Regions from separate parts of the Alkalicoccus luteus genome, predicted to be linked through region 1. Evidence: riboswitches for the same ligand, from Rfam matches in the RefSeq annotation. Region 1 holds a riboswitch; the other holds the start of a gene.

Region 1 (10,298 bases):
AGCCAGGAATAACACGGTGGAATGTCAGTCCGTTGTAAAAGCCGTCATTTGCAAGCTTCTCAAAGTTAGCAACCGTACCTGGAGCATCCTCTTCAAAAAAATCAATTTTAATTACTTCGCCATTTTCAAAACGAATTTCACCTTTTTTCATTATGTAAAACCTCCGCGTGAATAAAATAAGGAACAAAAACAGTTTATCAGATTTTACACAGCTTGGCGAATGACAAACCTTTTGCTGGCCCATTTGATAAACGTCCATCTATTTTTTACAGGTTCTCTTTCAACTAAAACAGGACCGTCAGAAAACGCGTATCTGACGGCCCTCTATTCTTCTCTGTTAACTTGTGCGGCTGCTTTCTTTCTGGAGGAGGCTGTACCTTTCTTCCAATTTAACGAGATCTTCAAGGCTTTCTCTGCGAATAACGCATTCATGTCGTCCATTTTCGACGAACACAACAGCCGGACGTAAAATCCGGTTATAATTATTAGCCATGGAATATCCGTAGGCTCCGGTTGAAAACACGGCTAAAAGATCCCCGCTGCCTGCTTTAGGAAGGTCCAAATCCCAGATCAGCATATCGCCGCTTTCGCAGCACTTGCCAGCGATGGAAACCTGTTCTTCAATCGGATCATTAGCACGGTTTGCCAGCAGTGCGGAATATTCTGCCTGATAAAGAGCCGGACGAATGTTGTCGGTCATGCCACCATCAACAGACAGGTACGTCCGGACGTCCGGAATTTCTTTTCGTGCTCCAAGCGAATAAATAGTCGTTCCGGCTTCACCGACAAGTGCCCTGCCCGGCTCGATCCATATTTCCGGAACCGGCTTATTCATGGAAGCTGCCTCGTTTTTCACTTCTTTGACCATACGGGTAATATAATCACCGAGCGGAAGCGGCTTATCACCTTCTGCATAGCGGATTCCAAACCCACCGCCCACGTTAAGCACCTGTGGATAAAATCCAAACTCATGATTCCATTTGCGAATCGAATGAAAGACTGCACGAACTGCTTCTTCAAATCCTTCCGCCCGGAAAATTTGAGAACCGATATGAGAATGCACGCCCTGCAGACGAAGCCACTTGTGATCCTTCAGCATGTTGACTGCCTTGTCCGCCTGACCACTGTTCAAATCGAATCCGAATTTTGAATCTTCCTGTCCGGTTGAAATATATTCATGCGTATGGGCTTCTACTCCTGGAGTAATCCGGATCAGCACGTCCATCTGCTGCTTCTTTGATTCTGTCAAGGCCATGAGCCAGCTCAATTCCGTAAAGTTATCGACGACAATGCAGCCGATTCCATGTTCAACAGCCATCTCCAGCTCCTGCGGAGTCTTATTGTTGCCGTGGAAATGAATATTTTCCATCGGAAAACCGGCTTTTGCAGCGGTATACAGTTCTCCCTCAGAACACACGTCCAAGCTCAGCTCCAGATCAGCAGCCAGCTCCAGCATGGCGATACAGCTGAAGGCTTTGGATGCGTATGCAATTTGATAGTTTACCTGTTCATTCTGAAAAGCTTGATGGAACGCAGCTGCACGCCTGCGGATATCCTCCACATCATAAACAAATAAAGGCGTTCCATATGCTTCTGTCAAAACAGCAGCATCTACTCCTCCAATTTCCAGTCTTCCTGCCTCGTTGATCCGCTGAGTTCCATATTGAACCAATTCAAATCTCTCCTTTACAAACATTATCCCGGCTGCCGCCCCTAAATAAAAGAGGAATGATGGCAGCTGCATCCATCATTCCTCTCGTCTAACAACGATCGGAAAGATAGTTCTCCACAACTTCCTGTGACAGTGCTGCACTTCTTCAGTGCAGCCCCAGAAATACACGGCTGGACATCCGTGTTTTTCTTCGGCCGGCGGGCCTTTCTGCTGCTCGTACCACTTGTCCTTATCCCACAGCATACTGATCCCTTTACCGGCACCTCTATCTTTCTTCTATTCAGTTCTGGCTAATATAGCACAGGTTAGCAGGCTTTGCAACTCCGAGCTTCAGCGGATTACTTCATAAATTAATGTTGGCGAGGACACACGCTCCGCACGTATTTCATAGGCTTCTCTTACTAGACTGCGCGCATCTTCCTGTGATTCTGTATCAGAGTGCAGTACAGCTAGCGATTCTCCAGCTTCAACATAATCACCAATTTTTTTACGCAGCGAGATGCCGACCCCGTGTTTAATCTTACTTTCTTTCGTTTCCCTGCCGGCACCTAAGTACATCGCGGCAGTCCCAATGGAATGAGCTTCAATTGCTGTTATATACCCGGCAGTTTTTGCAGGGACGTCAATGGAATGAGAAGCGCCAGGGAGAAGATCTGTATTTTCTACCATAGACACATCGCCACCCTGGGCAGCGACAAACGTTTTCATGACTTCAAAGGCTTCTCCGTTGTCAAGATTCGCAGCGAGTTTCTCATACGCTTGCTCATAGCTGTCGAATACCCCTGCAAGCAGAGCCATATGACTTCCAATTTCAAGTGAAAGCTCACGGAGATCCTCAACGTTTTTCCCTCGAAGAACATCTACTGCTTCTCGAATCTCGTTTGCATTTCCTATTTCGTAGCCGAGCGGCTGATTCATATCACTAATCACAGCAACTGTATTTCTACCGAGATTTGTACCGATGGTCACCATTTCCTGAGCCAGTTTTTTCGACTCTTCCAACGTTTTCATAAAAGCTCCGGAGCCTGTCTTCACATCCAGCACGATGCTGTCAGCGCCTGAGGCAATTTTTTTACTCATAATCGATCCGGCAATGAGAGGAATTGAATCGACTGTCGCCGTTACATCACGAAGTGCATACAACTTCTTATCGGCCGGTGCCAGGTTGCCGGTCTGGCCTGCCACGGCAAGTTTATTCTCATTTACAAGCCGGATAAAATCCTCTTTGCTTACTTCTACATTAAATCCATTGATTGACTCCAGCTTATCAATCGTACCTCCCGTGTGACCAAGCCCTCTGCCGCTCATTTTAGCCACCGGCACCCCCACCGACGCTACAAGCGGACCGATGATAAAACTGATCTTATCTCCAACTCCTCCAGTAGAATGCTTGTCTACCTTATGGCCGTGAATCGAAGACAGGTCGATCGTTTCACCGGAATCAACCATCGCCTGAGTCAGGACGGCTGTTTCTCTGGCGCTCATTCCTTGGAAGTAAACCGCCATTAAAAGAGCTGACACTTGATAATCAGGAATGGAATCGTTCGTGTAGCCCTCAATGACGTAGGCAATTTCCTCATCGGTCAATTCCTGTCCGGAACGCTTTTTTTCAATTACATCTACCATTCGCATCTTCCAGCACACCTTCCCTGTGCGGCAACTCAATCCGAAATCAAGTGCCTCACGTTTATTTTTATCCGTTCAGCTTGTGCACAATAGCCTTAACGAGCTGTATGAAATCCTGCTTAACGGCTTCCGTCGTTTCCATTACTTCATCGTGGGTAAGCGGCTGATCAAGAATCCCCGCTGCCATATTTGAAATACAGGAAATTCCGAGAACCCGCATTCCGCAGTGACCGGCAGTGATGACCTCTGGAACGGTAGACATACCGACCGCATCTGCACCAAGTACTCGCAGCATACGAACCTCTGCCGGTGTTTCGTAGGACGGTCCGGTCGTTCCGGCATATACGCCTCTTTTAACGTCAATTCCATGTTCTGAAGCTGCATCTGCAGCAAGGCGGATCATGTCCGGGTTATAGGGCTTGGACATATCCGGAAAACGCGGCCCCTGCGCTTCTACATTTTCCCCAATAAGCGGATTGGTCCCAAACATGTTAAGATGGTCCTCAATCAGCATCAAATTGCCAGCATCAAACGATTCGTTGATACCGCCCGCAGCATTTGTCACGATCAGCTCGGTTACCCCAGCTGCTTGCATGGCTCTCACAGGCAGCGTAACGAGCTCCATTGGATAGCCTTCATAAAAATGGAAGCGTCCCTGCATCGCGACGACATCTCTTCCCTCGAGCTTCCCTGCGACAAGCTGACCTTTATGGCCTGCAACCGTAGAAGCTGGAAAGCCGGGAATATCCTGATATGGAATAGCTACAGAATTTTCAATCTCTTCTGCTAAGACACCCAGACCGGAGCCGAGGATTAAGCCAGTCTCCGGCTTCAGGTTGCCAAGCTTTTCGTTGATATAAGCTGCTGCTTTGTTGATATGATTCATGCTTTTTCTCCTCCTGTCAGTTCGTTTAAAAAGCTGGAGCCGTATTCCGGCATTGTAACCTTAAAGTTATCCGCAACAGTCGCTCCAATGTCAGCGAAAGTACTGCGTCTTCCTAAATCAACGGATCGATTAGAAGAAGGACTGTATGCTAAAAGCGGTACGATCTCCCGTGTGTGATCAGTTCCATGATGAACCGGATCGTTTCCATGATCCGCGGTGATAAGCAGGAGATCATCTTCTCGAAGTCTGCTAATGATTTCCGGCAGTCTTGCATCAAATTCCTCCAGCGCCTTTCCGTATCCGATCGGATCTCGCCGGTGGCCAAACTTTGCATCAAAATCAACAAGGTTTAAGAAGCTGAGGCCGGTAAACTCACGGTCTGCTGTTTGCACAAGTTTATCCATACCGTCCATATTCGAAGTTGTACGGAGCGAATCGGTCACGCCTTCATTATCGTAAATATCCGCAATTTTACCGATGGAAATAGAATCGAAGCCTCCATCTTCCAACGCGTTCATAACCGTTTCGCCAAAAGGCTTCAGTGCGTAGTCGTGACGATTGGACGTACGTTCCCACGCTCCATCTGAACCAACAAACGGCCTCGCAATGACACGACCGATCATGTAAGGATCTTCCAGCGTCATTTCCCGGACCGCTTCACAAATGCTCCAGAGCTCCTCCGGAGGAACAACTTCTTCATGAGCAGCAATCTGCAGAACGGAATCTGCAGATGTATACACAATCAAGTCTCCTGTCCGGACGTGTTCGGCTCCCAGTTCATCAAGAATATCGGTCCCCGAAGCCGGTTTGTTTCCGAGAATGCCTCTCCCGGTGTGTGCTTTAATCTGATCGATCAAAGCGCTTGGAAAACCTTCAGGAAACGTGCGAAACGGCTGATCAATGTAAAGACCCATGATTTCCCAGTGCCCGGTCATCGTATCTTTGCCGGCTGACTTCTCTATCATCGTTCCATAAGACCCAATTGTTTGTTTCGGCTGCGACACCCCTTTATATGTCTTGATAGAGCTAAGTCCAAGCTGATCCAAATGAGGCATTTGCAAGCCGTTCATTTTTTCAGCGATATGACCAAGTGTATCAGCGCCTGTGTCACCAAATGCCGCTGCATCCGGTGCTTCACCTATCCCTACAGAATCCATTACGACGAGAAAAATCCGCTTATAAGCTCTCATGTTTGTCACTCCTAACTAAATAATGAAGAAATCTTTGTTCTGTTGTCAGAAGTCAGACCTCTATTCAAAAAGCATCACGCACGAGGATGATGCTGTGTATACACTTCCCTCATGCGTACTTTTGTTACGTGTGTATAGATTTGCGTGGTCGAAATATCGGCATGTCCAAGCATTTCCTGAACAGCGCGCAAATCAGCTCCATTTTCCAATAAATGTGTAGCGAATGAGTGGCGCAGCATGTGCGGAGAAAGCTCTTTTTCAATTCCCGCTTCCTGTGCCAGTTTCTTAATAATTTTCCAAAACCCTTGTCTCGTGAGAACGTTTCCGTGATGATTTAAAAAAAGATCGTCACTCTGCTTCTTTTTCATCAATTCAGACCGTCCGTAATCCAGGTAGTTTTGCAGGGCCGTTGATGCATGGCTGCCCAGCGGAACTATTCGTTCTTTGCTCCCTTTTCCTCTGCACTGGACAAATCCCATCTGTAAATGGACATCCGATGTTTTTAACGTACAAAGCTCTGTCACCCGCATTCCTGTTGCGTACAACAATTCGAGCATGGCTTTGTTCCGCAGCTCGATCGGCTTTTTCTTTCCCGCAGGATCATCGAGAAGCTTCTCTACTTCTGCAGCAGAAAGCACTTTTGGCAACCTGCGTTCCTGCTTCGGTGCATCAACGTCAGAGGAAGGATCCTGAGCCGACAGTTTTTCCCGCAGCATAAAGCGGTGAAAGGAGCGGACAGTAGAAAGCATCCTTGCTGTCGTAGAGGCTGCTCGTCCATTCTCAAAGAGATGCCGGAGAAAACCTGATATATGGTGACGCATGACATCGTTCCAATCCTTTAAATCAGCTGTTTGCTGGAGATATGCGGCATATGCACGCAGATCCCGTTCAGAGGCTGAAACGGAGTTGGGTGAAAGGCCTTTTTCAACCGTCAAATAGTGAATGAATGTTTCTATTTCATGGTGCACATCCTGCCACCTCCTGCTTCTTTCAGAATACCACAGGTACGTACCTTTGTGCAGTTGGCATTGAAAAAATGTCCTGAATTTTATTGACTATGCGATATATTCTTCTGAATCAATAGCTGACAACACAAAAAACCTCAGAATAGTCTGAGGCTTCCGTTCAGCGTAAGTTATAGAATGGGACTTCTTGCTGGTACAGCGACTACCTGCCGTTACACCGATGACAAATACCGTGAAACGTAAGCCGGTGATCTTTAATGTCGAACTTCCACCGCTGTTCCACGATCTTCTCCACATCACCAAGCAGATCCTCCTGAATTTCATCAACTGCTCCGCACTCCAGGCAGACTAGATGATGATGAAAGTGTGTGGCACCTTCTTTACGAAGATCATAGCGGGACACGCCGTCCCCGAAATTAATTTTGTCTACGATTTTCAATTCGGTAAGAAGTTCAAGCGTCCGGTACACTGTGGCAAGCCCAATTTCCGGATATTTTTCTTTGACCAGCATGTAAACATCTTCGGCGCTGAGGTGGTCTTCCTCATGTTCGAGCAGCACTCGAACGACAGCTTCCCGCTGCGGAGTGAGTTTATAGCTCTGGGAATGAAGTTGTTTTTTTATTCTTTCAATGCGCTGCTCCATTGACAGTCGTCCTCCATTCAGCAGCTCCTGTATGAGCGGAGCTTGCCTTCATTTCTGCTATTATTATAAGCAGTATTGAAAATGGGTGTCAAATGATAATGATTATCATAACAATATAATAATAATTATTATTTAGGTCTGCTTGATGACCGTTCTTTTTGCAGCTGCAGGTATTGAACAGCATACAGCGTTTTAGCATCATGAATGGTACCATCTTCTATAAACGCTGATGCTTCTTCTAAACTGACCTCAGCCATCTCAACAAATTCATCGTCATCTGCAGCTTTGTGTCCGGCCTTTAGATCTTCAGCAATATAAATATGTACAAGTTCATCCGCGAATCCTGGACTCGTATAGAACGAACAAAGGAATCTGCATGATCCTGCTTTTATTCCTGTTTCTTCTTCCAGCTCTCTAACTGCACAAACTTCAGGGCTTTCTCCCTCATCCAATTTCCCGGCCGGGATCTCTGCAATTACTTTACCTAATGCTTTTCTGTACTGATAAACGAGAATGAGCTTATCATCGCGGAAGCAGATGATGCCAACTGCTCCAGGATGACGGACAACCTCCCGTTTGCTTTCCTTGCCGTCCGGCAGTCTCACTGTATGATTTTCTAACTCAATTATGCGCCCTTGATAAATGCGTTCTTTATGTAAAGTTTCTTCATGCAAATGGTCCTTCATCATTATCCCTCCATGTTCTGAGCATAGAGGATTCCTTGCAAAACTGCAATTGCTCTACTAGAGTTAATTTAAAGGAGGGGTTGGATGCAGTCTAGTACGATTGGAAATTCACTCATTAAAGCTTCTGTATTAGGTTTTGGATGTATGTCGCTTCCGGAAGATTATAAGGAAGCAGAACGAATTCTACACGCCGCTGTGGACGGCGGAATTACTTATTTTGATACAGCCGATCTTTATCAATTTGGGCGTAACGAAGAAAACGTGGGCAGAGGCCTTACACCCTACAGAAACAGCGTCACAATTGCAACGAAAGGTGGAAATGACTGGAGCTCTGACCAGACAACCTGGAGCTGGAATCCATCTAAATCTTATCTGATCGAAGCCTGTAAGCAGTCGCTGAAGCGTCTCAACACTGACAGCATTGATGTATACCAGCTTCACGGCGGTACAATCGATGATCCCTTCGACGAAACGCGGGAAGCTCTGGAATTATTAAAGCGCGATGGGTTGATTCAGGCCTATGGAACCTCCTCTATACGACCGAATGTTATTAATAAATGGGCGCCTGTTACGGGTGTCGTCTCCAATATGATGCAGTACAGCATACTGGACCGCCGTCCTGAAGAACTCAGTGCTTTCCTCCAAGAGCATTCGGTTTCCATTATTGCCAGAGGTCCGCTGGCTAAGGGGCTCTTAACAGAGCGTTTCACACGTAAGCTCACAGATGAAGGGTATTTGTCCTACTCCGGCAGCGAGCTTCGTGACACACTGCATGATCTGCAAGCATATGCTTCGGACTGGGGCATGACTCTTAACAGCCTAGCTTTGCGCTACGTGCTGGCCGATCCTGCTTGTGATGTTGTTATTCCTGGAGCGAGCTCCGTTGAACAGGTTCAGGAAACGATTCTAGCAGCTGAAGCCGGTCCTCTTTCAGATCAACAGCTGAAGGACATTCGCTCGCTGACGAAAGCTGAGCACTATGAGAACCACCGAGTATAAAAAAAGCAGAAGCCATTGAACTGGCTTCTGCTTTCAGGCTGTTGAAAAAGTCTTTCAACTTCCATGTTGATTCGTTTGATTGTATTTCCCCTCTGCTTACCTAGCCTGCCGTGGGCTGGCCTTCAGCTATTTCTCAGGGGCCCCTTTATGAAGGGAAAATGGCGCGGCTTCACTCGGACACAGGCTTCTCACGAGAAGCCTTCAAGACCTAGTCCGGCTCCGCTCGTACGTTGATGCCGTTGCAGATCTGAACGGCACGGGATCTTCAGGCTGCGCGGCTTCCACGGGCACGCCGGACACATCGGGAAGGATCTATCTGTTTGGAAGCCGATCGTGCAGACCTAACCAAGTACGTGAAACAGACTGCCAGCTGCCGACATCGAAGGAGCTCGACTCCTGGAGGATCAGAACGAAGCGAAGATCCAGCGCTTCCTACGGAAGAAGGAAGCGGTTAGCTGAGCCCGTTCCCTCCGGAAAGCGAGGGTCCGCAGATACAGGCAGATGCAACCTTATTCACCTAACATGACTTCATCAACACTCTGGAAGCAGAAGCCATTGAACTGGCTTCTGCTTTTTTCATATTATAGAGGGAGGTAAATCCGTTTGGCGAATTCTGAACGATGCCCGTTATACGTGCTGCGTATGCTATGCCTCATCTTCGTATTGTTCTCTGATTGACAAGTACTGCTCTTCCAATACGTCATACGATATATAACCCGGACGATTCATAGCCACTCTGCCGTCTGGTGTGATGATATACGTAGTCGGCATCACATATACACTGTAGAGGTCCTCTACAACGTCCTCCTCATCGATAATCACAGGGAACGGAATGCTGAAATCTTCCGCAAACTGCCTGACTGCATCTATCCCGGGTTCCGTAGCCGTTCGGTTGAGTCCAAGTACATGCACCCCATCATCTTTATAGTCTTCATAAAAAGCCGCAAAATCAGGCATTTCATCTCTGCAAGGCGGACACCAGGTCGCCCAGATATTTAAAACGACATAATCGCCTTCCAGGTCTGCCAGGCTGAGCTGATCCTCATGGAGGGTCGGCAGAGAAAAGTCCGGTGCCTGCATGCCCGGCTCGGAGCCAACACCGTCAAGCGGGTCCAGGCTGACCATTTCCTCTTCTGAAAGCGTCTCGCGTTCTATACCGCCGGCTTCCATATATGCTTCCAGCGCTTCACTGCTTTCTTCAGTGTCTTCCCCATAGTCGACAATAACGACTAAAGCCGCCCCTAAAGCTGCAGCCGCCGCTGCTAATGTAAACCACTTCCGCACGAACGATCCCTCCTCTTCTCTCAGTATAGTTTATAGGAGGGATGAACTTGAATCAATAAGGTGGCGGTTCCATGAACAATCTTTTTTATGTACCTTCTCCAATTCGTAACGCTCCTTCCAATTTGATACCTCCGTTTGTATAAACAGGAAGAATGCAGTTTTTTCGCGAAACGCCATACTTTTCAGTCTGATTCTGGTAAACTAAATTCGTCTGTTGTTCATTTACATATTTAAAAGGAGCGTGCACGCATGTCGTTAATTGAAGCTATCATTTTTGGGATTGTTCAAGGAATTACAGAGTTTCTTCCAATCTCCAGTACAGCACATATCGTTATCACACAAATGAT
Region 2 (10,930 bases), on a different contig from region 1:
AGGACGGGTGAAACCCGAAAATACGAGCAGTGTCGCAATCCCGGCACGTATCCCCGCCATGATATCCGTCTCGTAGTTATCCCCGACCATGACTGTCGCGGCAGGAGGCGTACCGAGACGCTTCATAGCCTCTTCCATAATAATCGCTTCCGGTTTCCCGATAAACGTCGGCTCCACACCTGTCGACACGTGAACGACAGAGGTCAGTGACCCGTTACCCGGAAGCATCCCGCGCTCTGTCGGCACAGCTTTATCTGCGTTTGTTGAAACAAACATCGCTCCGCCTCGAACCTCTAAACAGGCTGCAGCCAACTTTTCATAGGTTATCTGTCGATCGATTCCCATAACGACAGCATCGGCGCGTTCCGATACCCTGCTGTGTCCTGCAGCATCTAGTGCGGAGAGCAGACCGTGTTCTCCGATCGCATAGACGTTCAGAGCTCCGTGTTTTCGCTTTAAATAAGAAGCACATGCTTCTGCTGATGTCATTACCTGGGAAGCTTTTGCCTGAATCTCCATTTCCTGCAGCTTTTCTGCAATTTGTTCCGGTGTTTTGGAGGAATTGTTTGTGACAAACAAATAAGGAATCCTGGCGTTAACAAGTCTGTCTACCAGTTGTTTTCCTGCATCAATACGCTCTGTGCCCCGATACATGGTCCCGTCGAGGTCGAGCAGGTATCCGTCAAACTGCCTCATGAGCGATCCTCTTCCTCAGGCAGGAAGGCGGAAACCGGACCCAGCTCGTTCGTCAAATACGTCCGGACACGACCGGGAAACGATTCAACCGCCCGTTTACCGGCATCTGCCTTTTTCGTCAGCTCGTCCAGATTTGTTCTTGTATATTCCTGCAGCAGCTGCTTCCGGAGCGGCAGCAGCTTTTCGATGCTGTCTGCTTCTTCTTGATTCACCACTTTCTCATCCAGCAGGATCGCCACAATGTCTTCGAAGCTGCCCGGATCGCGCATAATAAAGCCGTCAATCATTTGATTGCCCACATCCATCATCGTTTCCACTATCATATGAGCCGCCCGCTCAAATGCAAGCTTCCCTTCGATGGTGTCCGCTCTCGAGTCGCTGTAAAGGTAATCGGTTAGTTCTTCCATGTACTGAAGCCGTTCTTCTATTAGCTTGCGATCGACAAAATACATAACGTTGACCTCCTAATTAGTATGTTACATTGAAAGCGCTAAATCGAAATATTCATCATTTATTGGCTGATTATCGTTTTAATTGTATGTATTGTTTGATACTATAAATAAGGATTTACATAACGATTCTATTATACATGTTTTCATGAATGATTTGGAGGAATGAGAATGGACAGGGAACTGGCACTGGAAGTCGTACGAGTTACTGAAGCAGCGGCACTTGCATCGGCTCAATGGATGGGAAGAGGACTGAAAAACGAAGCAGATGACGCAGCAACGACAGCGATGAGAGATATGTTTGATTCCGTCAACATGAATGGAACCGTCGTGATTGGGGAAGGCGAACTGGACGAAGCACCGATGCTGTATATTGGCGAAAAGCTCGGCACCGGAAACGGGCCTGAGGTTGACATTGCCGTCGATCCGCTTGAGGGGACGAATATCGTGGCAAAAGGACATCCGAACGCTATGGCCGTGATTGCTGTCGGAGACCGCGGTACGCTGCTTCATGCACCGGATATGTATATGGAAAAACTCGTCGTCGGTCCGGAAGCAGCAGGCCTGGTCAGATTGGACGATCCGATTGAGAAGACGATTGACATCGTTGCGAAAATGAACGATAAACGGGTTCGTGACGTCACCGTAATTATTCAGGAGCGGGAGCGCCATGCCGACCTTGTCCGGCGCGTACAGGAAAAAGGAGCTCGGGTAAAGCTGTTTGGAGACGGCGATGTGGGAGCCTCGATCGCCACCGTTATGCCTAGGACAGGTATCGATTTATTTGTTGGAACCGGCGGCGCACCGGAGGGCGTGATTTCTGCTGCGGCGATCAAAGCGTTAGGCGGAGACATGCAGGCACGGCTTGTTCCGCACAATGACGACGAATTTGAACGCTGCGTGAGCATGGGTCTTGCGGATCCCCGCTGCCTGCTGGGACTGGACGACCTCGTAAAGGGAGAAGACGCCATCTTTGCCGCAACAGGTGTATCAAGCGGGGAACTGCTGGAAGGAGTACGCTTTCTGGGACAGGATCTCGTTGAAACCGATACGATCGTTATGCGGGCAAAGACGGGGACGGTGCGCTTTATTAAAGCCCATCACCGTCTTAACCGTAAGCCTCACCTTCAGGAAACGGAATAAACGAACAAGCACGTCCGGATCAGCTGATCCGGACGTGCTTGTTTTATGCTTGCTCTGCTTCCTGCTTATTCTCCCGGCTTTCCTGCTGCTTAGCGCTCGTTTTTTTCAGCACAAAGTAGGCGCAGCCGAAATTACAGTATTCATAAATGTACTCCTGTAAAAAGCTGATTTTCGTATCAGGTGACGATTTACGATGCTGTTCCTCAAAGAAACCTTTTAGTCGAAGCTGCTCGTAGCCCCAGTCCCCTACAATATAATCGTATTTGTTTAAAATATCGCTGTAGCGGTTTTTAAAAGCTTCTTCATCCCAACCGTCCCGTACGTCTTCTACGATTTCATACGTATTGCCTGACATGGTAATCAACGGCTTCACCTGCCTTTCTGCTGCCTGGGCACCAGTGATTAAGCATTAGCCTGTGCTGCATTTACCTGCTCATCTGCATGGTAGGAAGAGCGAACGAGAGGTCCTGCTTCACAGTGCTTGAATCCTTTGGAAAGTGCGATTTCTTTCAGTTCTGCAAATTCTTCCGGAGTCCAGTATTTTTTGATTTTTAAGTGAGACTTTGTCGGCTGCAAATATTGGCCGATCGTCATAATATCCACATCTGCTGCGCGCAGATCGTCCATCACTTCGATAATTTCTTCTTTCGTTTCACCGAGACCAATCATAAGACTGGATTTCGTTGGAATCGCCGGATTGAGCTCCTTTGCTTTCTTTAACACACCGAGCGTTCGGTCATACGTAGCTCGAGCACGCACGCGCGGCGTCAGACTGCGGACCGTTTCAATGTTGTGATTGAAAATTTCCGGCTTCGCATCAATCAGCGTTTTGACGTTCTCTTCTTTACCGCCCATATCAGAAGGAAGCACTTCAATGCTCGTATTCGGGTTCATCGCACGCACCTGCCGCACGGTTTCCGCAAACACTGCTGCCCCGCCGTCACGAAGATCGTCGCGCGCTACAGCTGTAATGACGACGTGCTTGAGTCCCATGACCTGAACAGACTCTGCTACTCGCTGCGGCTCATCCCAGTCAAGCTCATTCGGCAGACCTGTTTTTACTGCACAGAAGCGGCATGCTCTCGTGCACACATCCCCTAAAATCATAAACGTTGCGGTTTTACGCTCTGCCCAGCATTCGTGAATGTTCGGACACTTCGCCTCTTCACACACTGTATGCAGGCGCTTCTCTCTCATCAATTTCTTTAATCCTTTATACGACTCGTTCGTATTCAGCTTTATCTTCAACCACTCGGGCTTACGCAGATACTCCTCCTGCTTGGCCATAGAAGCTCACGCCCCTTCATTAGATTCATTATTACTTTACCATAATAATGCATTCTTCTCCAAGGCGAGGAGTGTGATTTATTTGAGAACTCGTTCCTTTTTCCTGCACCATCCTCCGGCAGCTGATCCATCCGTTCATAGAAGATAACGTTCTTGGTCAAAATAAGCCTTTCCCACCTGAAACCTCTTTAAACGTACAAAGCTGCTGGAACTGCTGCTCTTTTAAGAGCGTGTACAGCGGTCACCCTGAGAAAGAACCGAAGAGAAGCCCGAGGCAGGCTAGGTAAGCAAAGAGGAATACAACCAGACGAATAATCAGGATAGCTGATAGACTTTGTCAACAGCCTGAAAAGAGCAGCCCCTGAAGAAGGGCCGCTCTTTTGAAATATGCTGATTTAGTCCAGGCTTTTTTTAGGCTCCGAAAATATTCTGGAACAAGATCCAGGCGATTCCGATTGGGGCAACGATTCGAAGCATCCAGAGCCAGAGAACGCCGAATGGCGAGTTCGTCAGACCAGTTTCCTTCAGTGCATCAACCTGGTTCCAGCCCCATCCGACGAACAGCGCTACGATCATTCCAGCTAGAGGAAGCGTATACTGGTCCGTGATCGTATCGATCAGATCAAGGAATGGCAGTCCGAAGAATTCGAACGTGAGCGGTCCGCCCTGGCTGAGTGCTGACGGGATACCGAATACGGTAACCGCAATACCTGCAAGAAGCGTTGCTTTACGACGGTTCCAGTTCAGCTGGCGCATCACATACGATACGCTTACTTCCAGCAGGGAAATCGCAGAAGACAGCGCAGCGATTGCGACCAGGAAGAAGAAGAAAATCCCAAAGATCGTACCTGCTCCGCCCATCTGGTTGAATACTTCCGGAAGTACGATAAAGATCAGACCAGGGCCATCGTCCGGCTCTACGTTTGCAAACGTGAATACCGCAGGGAAAATCACGATACCTGCGACGATCGCAAACAGCGTATCAAGCGTCACAACACTACCCGCTGCCGTCGTCAAATTCGCTTCACGAGACAGATAGCTGCTGTAGGTGATCATTGCACCCATACCGAGTGAGAGCGTAAAGAATGCTTGTCCAACAGCAGAGGACCATACCCCAGGCTCTGCAAACGCGGACCAGTCCGGTGTGAACAGGAAGGCAAGACCTTCGCCTGCGCCGTCAAGGGTCAGACTGTAAACAGCTAAGAAAATAAGGATGATGGCAAGGAGCGGCATGAAGATTTTATTCGACAGCTCAATCCCCTTCTTAACGCCGAAGAAGACAATTCCGAGTACAAGGGCCATGAAGATGACCTGCCAGACAACCGGTGCTGCAGCTCCGCCGATAAAGGTCACGAAGAAGTCAGCGTAGTTGCCTTCCCCTACTCCAGTTGCCTGTCCAGTCAGATAGGCGAAGAAGTAGTAAACAACCCAGCCGGCAATAACGCCGTAAAAGGACAAGATTAAAAAGGACGTCAGCACCCCTAGGATACCACCGATGACCCAAGGTTTCCCTGGTGCAATATTGTTGTAGGATCCGACTACATCAGACTGTCCGCGGCGTCCGACGGAAAATTCCGCAAGCAGGACCGGCAGCCCGATCAGGAAGATACACAGCACATAAATGAGCAGAAAAGCGGCACCCCCGCTTTCGCCGGCGACATAGGAAAAGCGCCAGATATTTCCGAGTCCGACGGCGGACCCAACTGCCGCAAGGATAAAGCCAAGTTTCGTTGCAAATTGTTCTCGTTGATTGGTAACCACGATGAAATCCCTCCCTCTCTATTTATCGAACCATGGTACGCTATTCGTATGATCTCCCCCTGATACTTCCCTCCTTATCGATTTCCATAATTAATCAAAAAAGGCTTCTTTGCTATTTCATTATAATTATATAATGGAAAATTGTCAAAGACTTTTCTGAATATTTCTTTTATGTAGAAAATTGAAATTATCGTTAGTATATCAACGTTTTCGACGGGTTTCTACACGTTTTGCAGTATCCTCATGGAAAATTAATTATTTTTTTCTCATAATGTATACAAGCGCGTATAAACACCGTTATACGAGGACTGTATCGTAACGAGCCAACCTTCATGAAAAAACGAGTGTCTTTCCGCAGGAACACGGAAAAACACTCGTTGAGGGTTTCGGTTTTATGATATTGCGGCAGAACGATCATCTAACCGCTTCGTGTAGATACGAATGCCGAACAGCAGCAGCGCCAGCATCCCGGCTCCGGCAGCGAGCCCAAGCAGCGTGCTGCCCGTAAGGCCGAGCACGAGGAATGAGGCGGATGCCGTGACACCGATTAGAAGCGCATACGGCAGCTGCGTGAGCACGTGATCGATGTGATGACTCCCTGCACCTGCTGAGGACAGAATGGTCGTATCCGAAATCGGCGAGCAGTGATCTCCAAAAATGGATCCGGCCAGAACAGCCGCCAGCACTGGCAGCATGAGCGTAATATCAACAGCCGCAGCGATATCTCCGGCAATCGGCAGCATGATGGCGAATGTGCCCCAGGAAGTTCCTGTGCTGAATGCCATAAATCCTGCAAGTACAAACAGCAGAACTGGAAGCAGCGCCGCTGGAATAAAGGTATCCACCTGTGATGCCAGGTACTCCCCTGTTCCGAGCGCATCAATGACTTCAATAATCGTCCATGCAAACACGAGAATATATACAGCCGGAAGCATCGACTTTACCCCGCTCCAAAGTCCGAGTCCGATCTGAGAAACACGGATACGGCGGAAGAAAGCGAGGATGAGCGCAGATGCAAAGCTGATTAACCCGCCGTACAGCAGTGCAGCAGCGACGTCTGTGTTTTCAAACACAGCCAGGATGCTGGCTTCCCCTTCCGTTCCTTGAATGCCGGTGATGACCATAAACAGAACGGTTGCTCCGATAAGAATTAAAATGGGGATAACTAGATCGGCAACCTTCCCATCCGTTTGCGGAACAGTCTCTTCGTTTTCGCCGGGTATAGCCCCGCGGGAACGGTCTACCAGTTCACCTGTTTCGATTGCCCGGTGTTCATGTTTACGCATCGGTCCAATATCCAGCTTCCAGTAGGCGACGGCAAATACGGCAATGATCGCAAATACCGCATAGAAATTCATCGGTGCAATCATCAGAAATGCCTGCAGCGATCCATACTGGGCTACGCCATGAGTGGCCAGAATCCCCCCGATAATCGTGATGATGTACGCACCCCAGCTGGAAACCGGTGATATAACGCACATCGGCGCTGCTGTCGAATCGACGACGTAAGCAAGCTTCGCCCGGGAAATACGATGCCTGTCCGTCAACGGTCTGCTGACGTTCCCGACCGTTAAGCTGTTGAAATAATCATCAATAAAGATGATGATGCCAAGGAAGCCAGCAGTGAACTGTGCTCCTGCCCGGGTTTTCACACGCGCAAGCGCCCACTCCCCAAATGCACGGCCACCTCCGGTGATCGTGATAAGAGCTGCGATCATCCCCAGCAGAAAGAGAAACAGAATAATATAAAATTCCCACGTATTCACCCCGTCAGCTGTCCAGAAAATCGACGTGACGGTTCCTGCTATATCGGCAATGGCCGCATTTACAAACATATCCTCTGTCTGATGCACCATCAGCGCACCGACAATAATCCCTGCTCCGAGTGACAGCAGCACACGCTTTGTAATCAGTACAAGTACGAGTGCGAGCACCGGCGGCAGCAGTGATAAAATTCCATGTTCCACGTTCGTCATCCTCCCTTTTATCCATACAAAAAGAGCAGGGGAAGCCCCTGCTCGTTGTATCACAGTTGATTCCTCCGTCAGGCAGCTCTCCACAGTTCCCTGTGACAGTGCTTTATCTGTTCAATAAAGCCCCAGCTGAATGAACCGGCTGTCCATTCGCTTCGGCAGCATTGCCTTTCCTGAATCGTCCCTGCCCTGCCGGACTCGGATTCAGTACTGATCGCAGCTGCTCCTCCACCTCACATGACGTGAGGTATCTACCATTTATTCATTATGACTGTGGAATCATATCACAGATTCTGACCGTCTTCAACCACTCTCTCCAAAGTCTGAAAAGTGTGAGGATGCTGATTTTTCTCATCCATCTGACCGTTCATCTCCGCTGTAACGGCCCATTCCTTTTCGTCGAATGGAGGAAAGAACGTATCGCCTTCAAACGAAGCATCGATGCGTGTCAAATACATACGTGCCGCATAAGGAAGAAACATTTCGTACAGCTCTGCTCCCCCCATGATGACGATTTCTTCGTCTTCCGCTGCGAGTGCCAATATGTCATTCATATCGCTGATCGTTTCGATTCCTTCATGCGAAAAAGAAGCGTCGCGCGTCAGCACGAGGTTACGCCGTTTCGGGAGAGGTCTGCCGATTGATTCAAACGTCTTACGCCCCATCACGACCGTTTTATGCAGCGTCGTCTGCTTGAAAAAAGCTAGATCGCCCGGCAGCTTCCACGGCATGCCCCCGTCCTTACCGATGACCCTGTCCCGATCCATGGCCGCAATCATCGAAATCATACCGACACCTTCCCTTTAATCGCAGGGTGCGGATCATATCCGGACAGCTCAAAGTCTTCGAACGTAAAATCTTCGATTCGCTTTACATCCGGGTTGAGCTTCATGATTGGCAGCGGGCGCGGATCGCGCGAAAGCTGCTCTTTTACCTGCTCTACATGATTATTATAAATGTGCACATCGCCAAACGTATGCACAAAATCCCCTGGCTTCAAGCCGCATTCCTGAGCGATCATCATTGTCAGGAGCGAGTAGGAACCGATGTTAAACGGCACCCCCAAAAACACATCCGCCGACCGCTGATACAGCTGGCAGGAAAGTCTGCCGTCTGCCACATAAAATTGAAACAGGCAGTGGCATGGTGCAAGCGCCATTTCATCAAGCTCTCCTACGTTCCAAGCGTTCACGACCATTCGACGTGAATCCGGATTCGACTTAATCGTGTCAATCACGTTCCGCAGTTGATCGATTTGTCTGCCATCCGGCGCCGGCCAGCTTCTCCACTGCCGGCCGTAGACGGGACCAAGGTCCCCATCGTCACCAGCCCACTCGTTCCAAATTCGTACGCCGTTCTCCTGCAGGTACTTCACGTTTGTATCACCTTTAATGAACCAGAGCAGCTCATAGATCATCGCCTTTACGGCCATTTTCTTTGTCGTCACAAGTGGAAAGCCTTCTTCTAAATTCATGCGCATCTGATAGCCGAATGTGCTGATCGTTCCTGTACCGGTCCGGTCTTCTTTAGCAGTTCCGTTCTCTAAAACGTGTCTGCACAGATCGAGATAGGTTTTCATGAGAATCCTCCTTTTATTTCGTCACCGGCGATGCCTTGCCGTACGTCTTTTCCAGCTTCCAGGCAAGTACATCCCGCAAAAATTCCGGCATAAAGTACTGTTTTGAATGGAGATCATTCATCAGCGGATATAAATGGCTGAACGTAAATAGATCCGGAACAGCCAGGCTGTAGATACGGCGGTCTTCAATCAGCCGCTCGGCATCTCCATTTATGAGGCCCTCCCTGCCATAAAAAGATGTCATTCCAAGCACTTTCCCGCGAAAGCCGTAGCCTCGCAGACGGTAGTGAATCATCGTTTCTTCATTGGAAAGACGGATGATTTTCTTTAAATCGGTTCCCTCGATTTTTACGACAGCAGGGTTGATTGGATGAGGACAGATTTGATGGAGATGATGTCGCGTGACCTGGCCTGCAGGCAGGCTGTTTAACAGCAGTCCGGCATTGAACATAGCTGCATCTGCGCTGCACCACTCACGAAGGCCCTCTGCGGCAAGTGCGGTAAGCGAGGACGGTTCATACCAGGAAACGTGCAGCGCTTCAGGCAGTTCAGCGACCGGATGATAAAGCTGAGGCAGTGCTTCTGCTTCCAGCCGCTCCAGATGACGCCCGGTTTCGCCATCCCCCCGGATGCCCTTTACTTCATGAGTGTGAATATGCTTGACACGCGCCGGACTGCCGCTTTCTGTTTCGATCGTAATTTCGCCAATATGGGAAGCGGAACGTCCGCACTGGTGAATCCACGTTTGATGATGCAGCTCGCCATTCTCCAGAACATGATGCGTATGGGCTCCGAGTATCACCGAGATAGCTGGAAACGCCTCTGCTAGTTCGCGGTCAAGCCGAAGTCCGAGGTGGGATAAACAGATGATGCCGTCAGCATGCCGGCTCATCTCAGGGAGAAGCTCGCCCATCTCCTGCAGTGGGTCTTCCACTTTCCATCCGAGCTCCTCATAAAACTGATAAAACGGAATGGTTAATCCAACGACCGCAAGCCGGTAGCCATCCGGGAGTGTGTAAAGCTCCCACGGCTTGCACCAGGATGGACGATTACCATCCGGATGGTACAGGTTGGCTACGAGTACATCAAACTCTGCTCGTTCATAGAGAGATTCAAGTGCCGCTTTCGGCAGTGTGATGCCTTCGTTATTACCGATGGTCACTGCGTCATAGCGCATCTCGTTTAACAGCTCCGTGTTTCCACGACCCATCAGGCCTTCTGTTAACGGGTGCACCCGGTCGCAGTGATCGCCTATATCATAAAGGAGGACATGCTCACCTCGCTCTTCTGCTGCTTTCCGTTTCACCTTCAGCAGGGCAGCAGCAGCAGGCCACTGGTCCAGCTCGCTGTGAAGATCATTTGTATGCAGAATCGTTACTGTTGCCACGCCGGGACCTCCTTTTATAATCCGGTTATTCCTTCATAGATAAGCCTGATGCCGATCAAGAGCAGCACAATTCGCAGCGCGAGCACGAGTGTATCACTTTTCAGCCGGCGATTGATCCATGCCCCTATCTTCCCGCCGAACCAAGCTCCCGGAATGAGAGCTGCTGCGTATACCCAGTCCACATTCCCAAGTGCGACGTGGGATGCAGAGCTTACAAGCGCAGAGAGAAAGACGAGAAACATGGACGTTGCTACTGCAAAATGCGGCGGAAAGGCAAAGAGAATGATCATAGCAGGCACCATAAGCGAGCCGCCGCCAATGCCGAACAAGCCGGAAAACATGCCGACAAAAAAGGCAATTGAAATGCCAAGCCACGCTTCATAGCCATATTCACGGATCGTGCCGTCCGGCTCGCGGAAAGTCCGTTTGATTCCGCCCGGCCGAAGGGGAATCGGCTTAATTCGGTGCCGGATCAGCAGGATAAACGATACGATAATAATAAAGACGCCGAATGCGATTAAAAAACTTGCGACATCAATGCCGCTGTTCAGCCAGACGCCGAACAGGGCTCCAGGACCGCTCCCTGCAAAGAAGAGCAGCCCGCTTTTTAAATCAACGACTTTCTGCTTCATATAAGCAAGCGTCGACGAGAGAC

Evidence for each region. Region 1 has a riboswitch for lysine ahead of lysA (diaminopimelate decarboxylase). Riboswitches for the same ligand answer to the same signal wherever they lie in the genome.
Region 2: another riboswitch for lysine. It lies ahead of ACSZLD_RS07930 (Na+/H+ antiporter NhaC family protein); the one in region 1 lies ahead of lysA (diaminopimelate decarboxylase).

The regions. Positions count from the first base shown of each region.
Region 1 covers NZ_JBPZEY010000019.1:901-11,198, reverse strand. The annotation lists gene ACSZLD_RS16405 (peptidylprolyl isomerase) at 1-151, opposite strand, end outside; gene lysA (diaminopimelate decarboxylase) at 338-1,672, opposite strand; lysine riboswitch at 1,772-1,948, opposite strand; gene ACSZLD_RS16395 (pyrimidine-nucleoside phosphorylase) at 2,003-3,304, opposite strand; gene ACSZLD_RS16390 (purine-nucleoside phosphorylase) at 3,366-4,184, opposite strand; gene deoB (phosphopentomutase) at 4,181-5,374, opposite strand; gene xerD (site-specific tyrosine recombinase XerD) at 5,449-6,342, opposite strand; gene fur (ferric iron uptake transcriptional regulator) at 6,542-6,982, opposite strand; gene ACSZLD_RS16370 (NUDIX domain-containing protein) at 7,111-7,668, opposite strand; gene ACSZLD_RS16365 (aldo/keto reductase) at 7,753-8,667, shown strand; gene ACSZLD_RS16360 (TlpA disulfide reductase family protein) at 9,313-9,951, opposite strand; gene uppP (undecaprenyl-diphosphatase UppP) at 10,201-10,298, shown strand, end outside.
Region 2 covers NZ_JBPZEY010000005.1:14,378-25,307, forward strand. The annotation lists gene nucF (5' nucleotidase NucF) at 1-696, opposite strand, end outside; gene ACSZLD_RS07905 (DUF86 domain-containing protein) at 693-1,148, opposite strand; gene glpX (class II fructose-bisphosphatase) at 1,317-2,288, shown strand; gene ACSZLD_RS07915 (YutD family protein) at 2,332-2,643, opposite strand; gene lipA (lipoyl synthase) at 2,691-3,575, opposite strand; gene ACSZLD_RS07925 (sodium-dependent transporter) at 3,987-5,339, opposite strand; gene ACSZLD_RS07930 (Na+/H+ antiporter NhaC family protein) at 5,729-7,303, opposite strand; lysine riboswitch at 7,378-7,548, opposite strand; gene folA (type 3 dihydrofolate reductase) at 7,594-8,097, opposite strand; gene ACSZLD_RS07940 (thymidylate synthase) at 8,094-8,888, opposite strand; gene ACSZLD_RS07945 (bifunctional metallophosphatase/5'-nucleotidase) at 8,902-10,275, opposite strand; gene ACSZLD_RS07950 (sulfite exporter TauE/SafE family protein) at 10,290-10,930, opposite strand, start outside.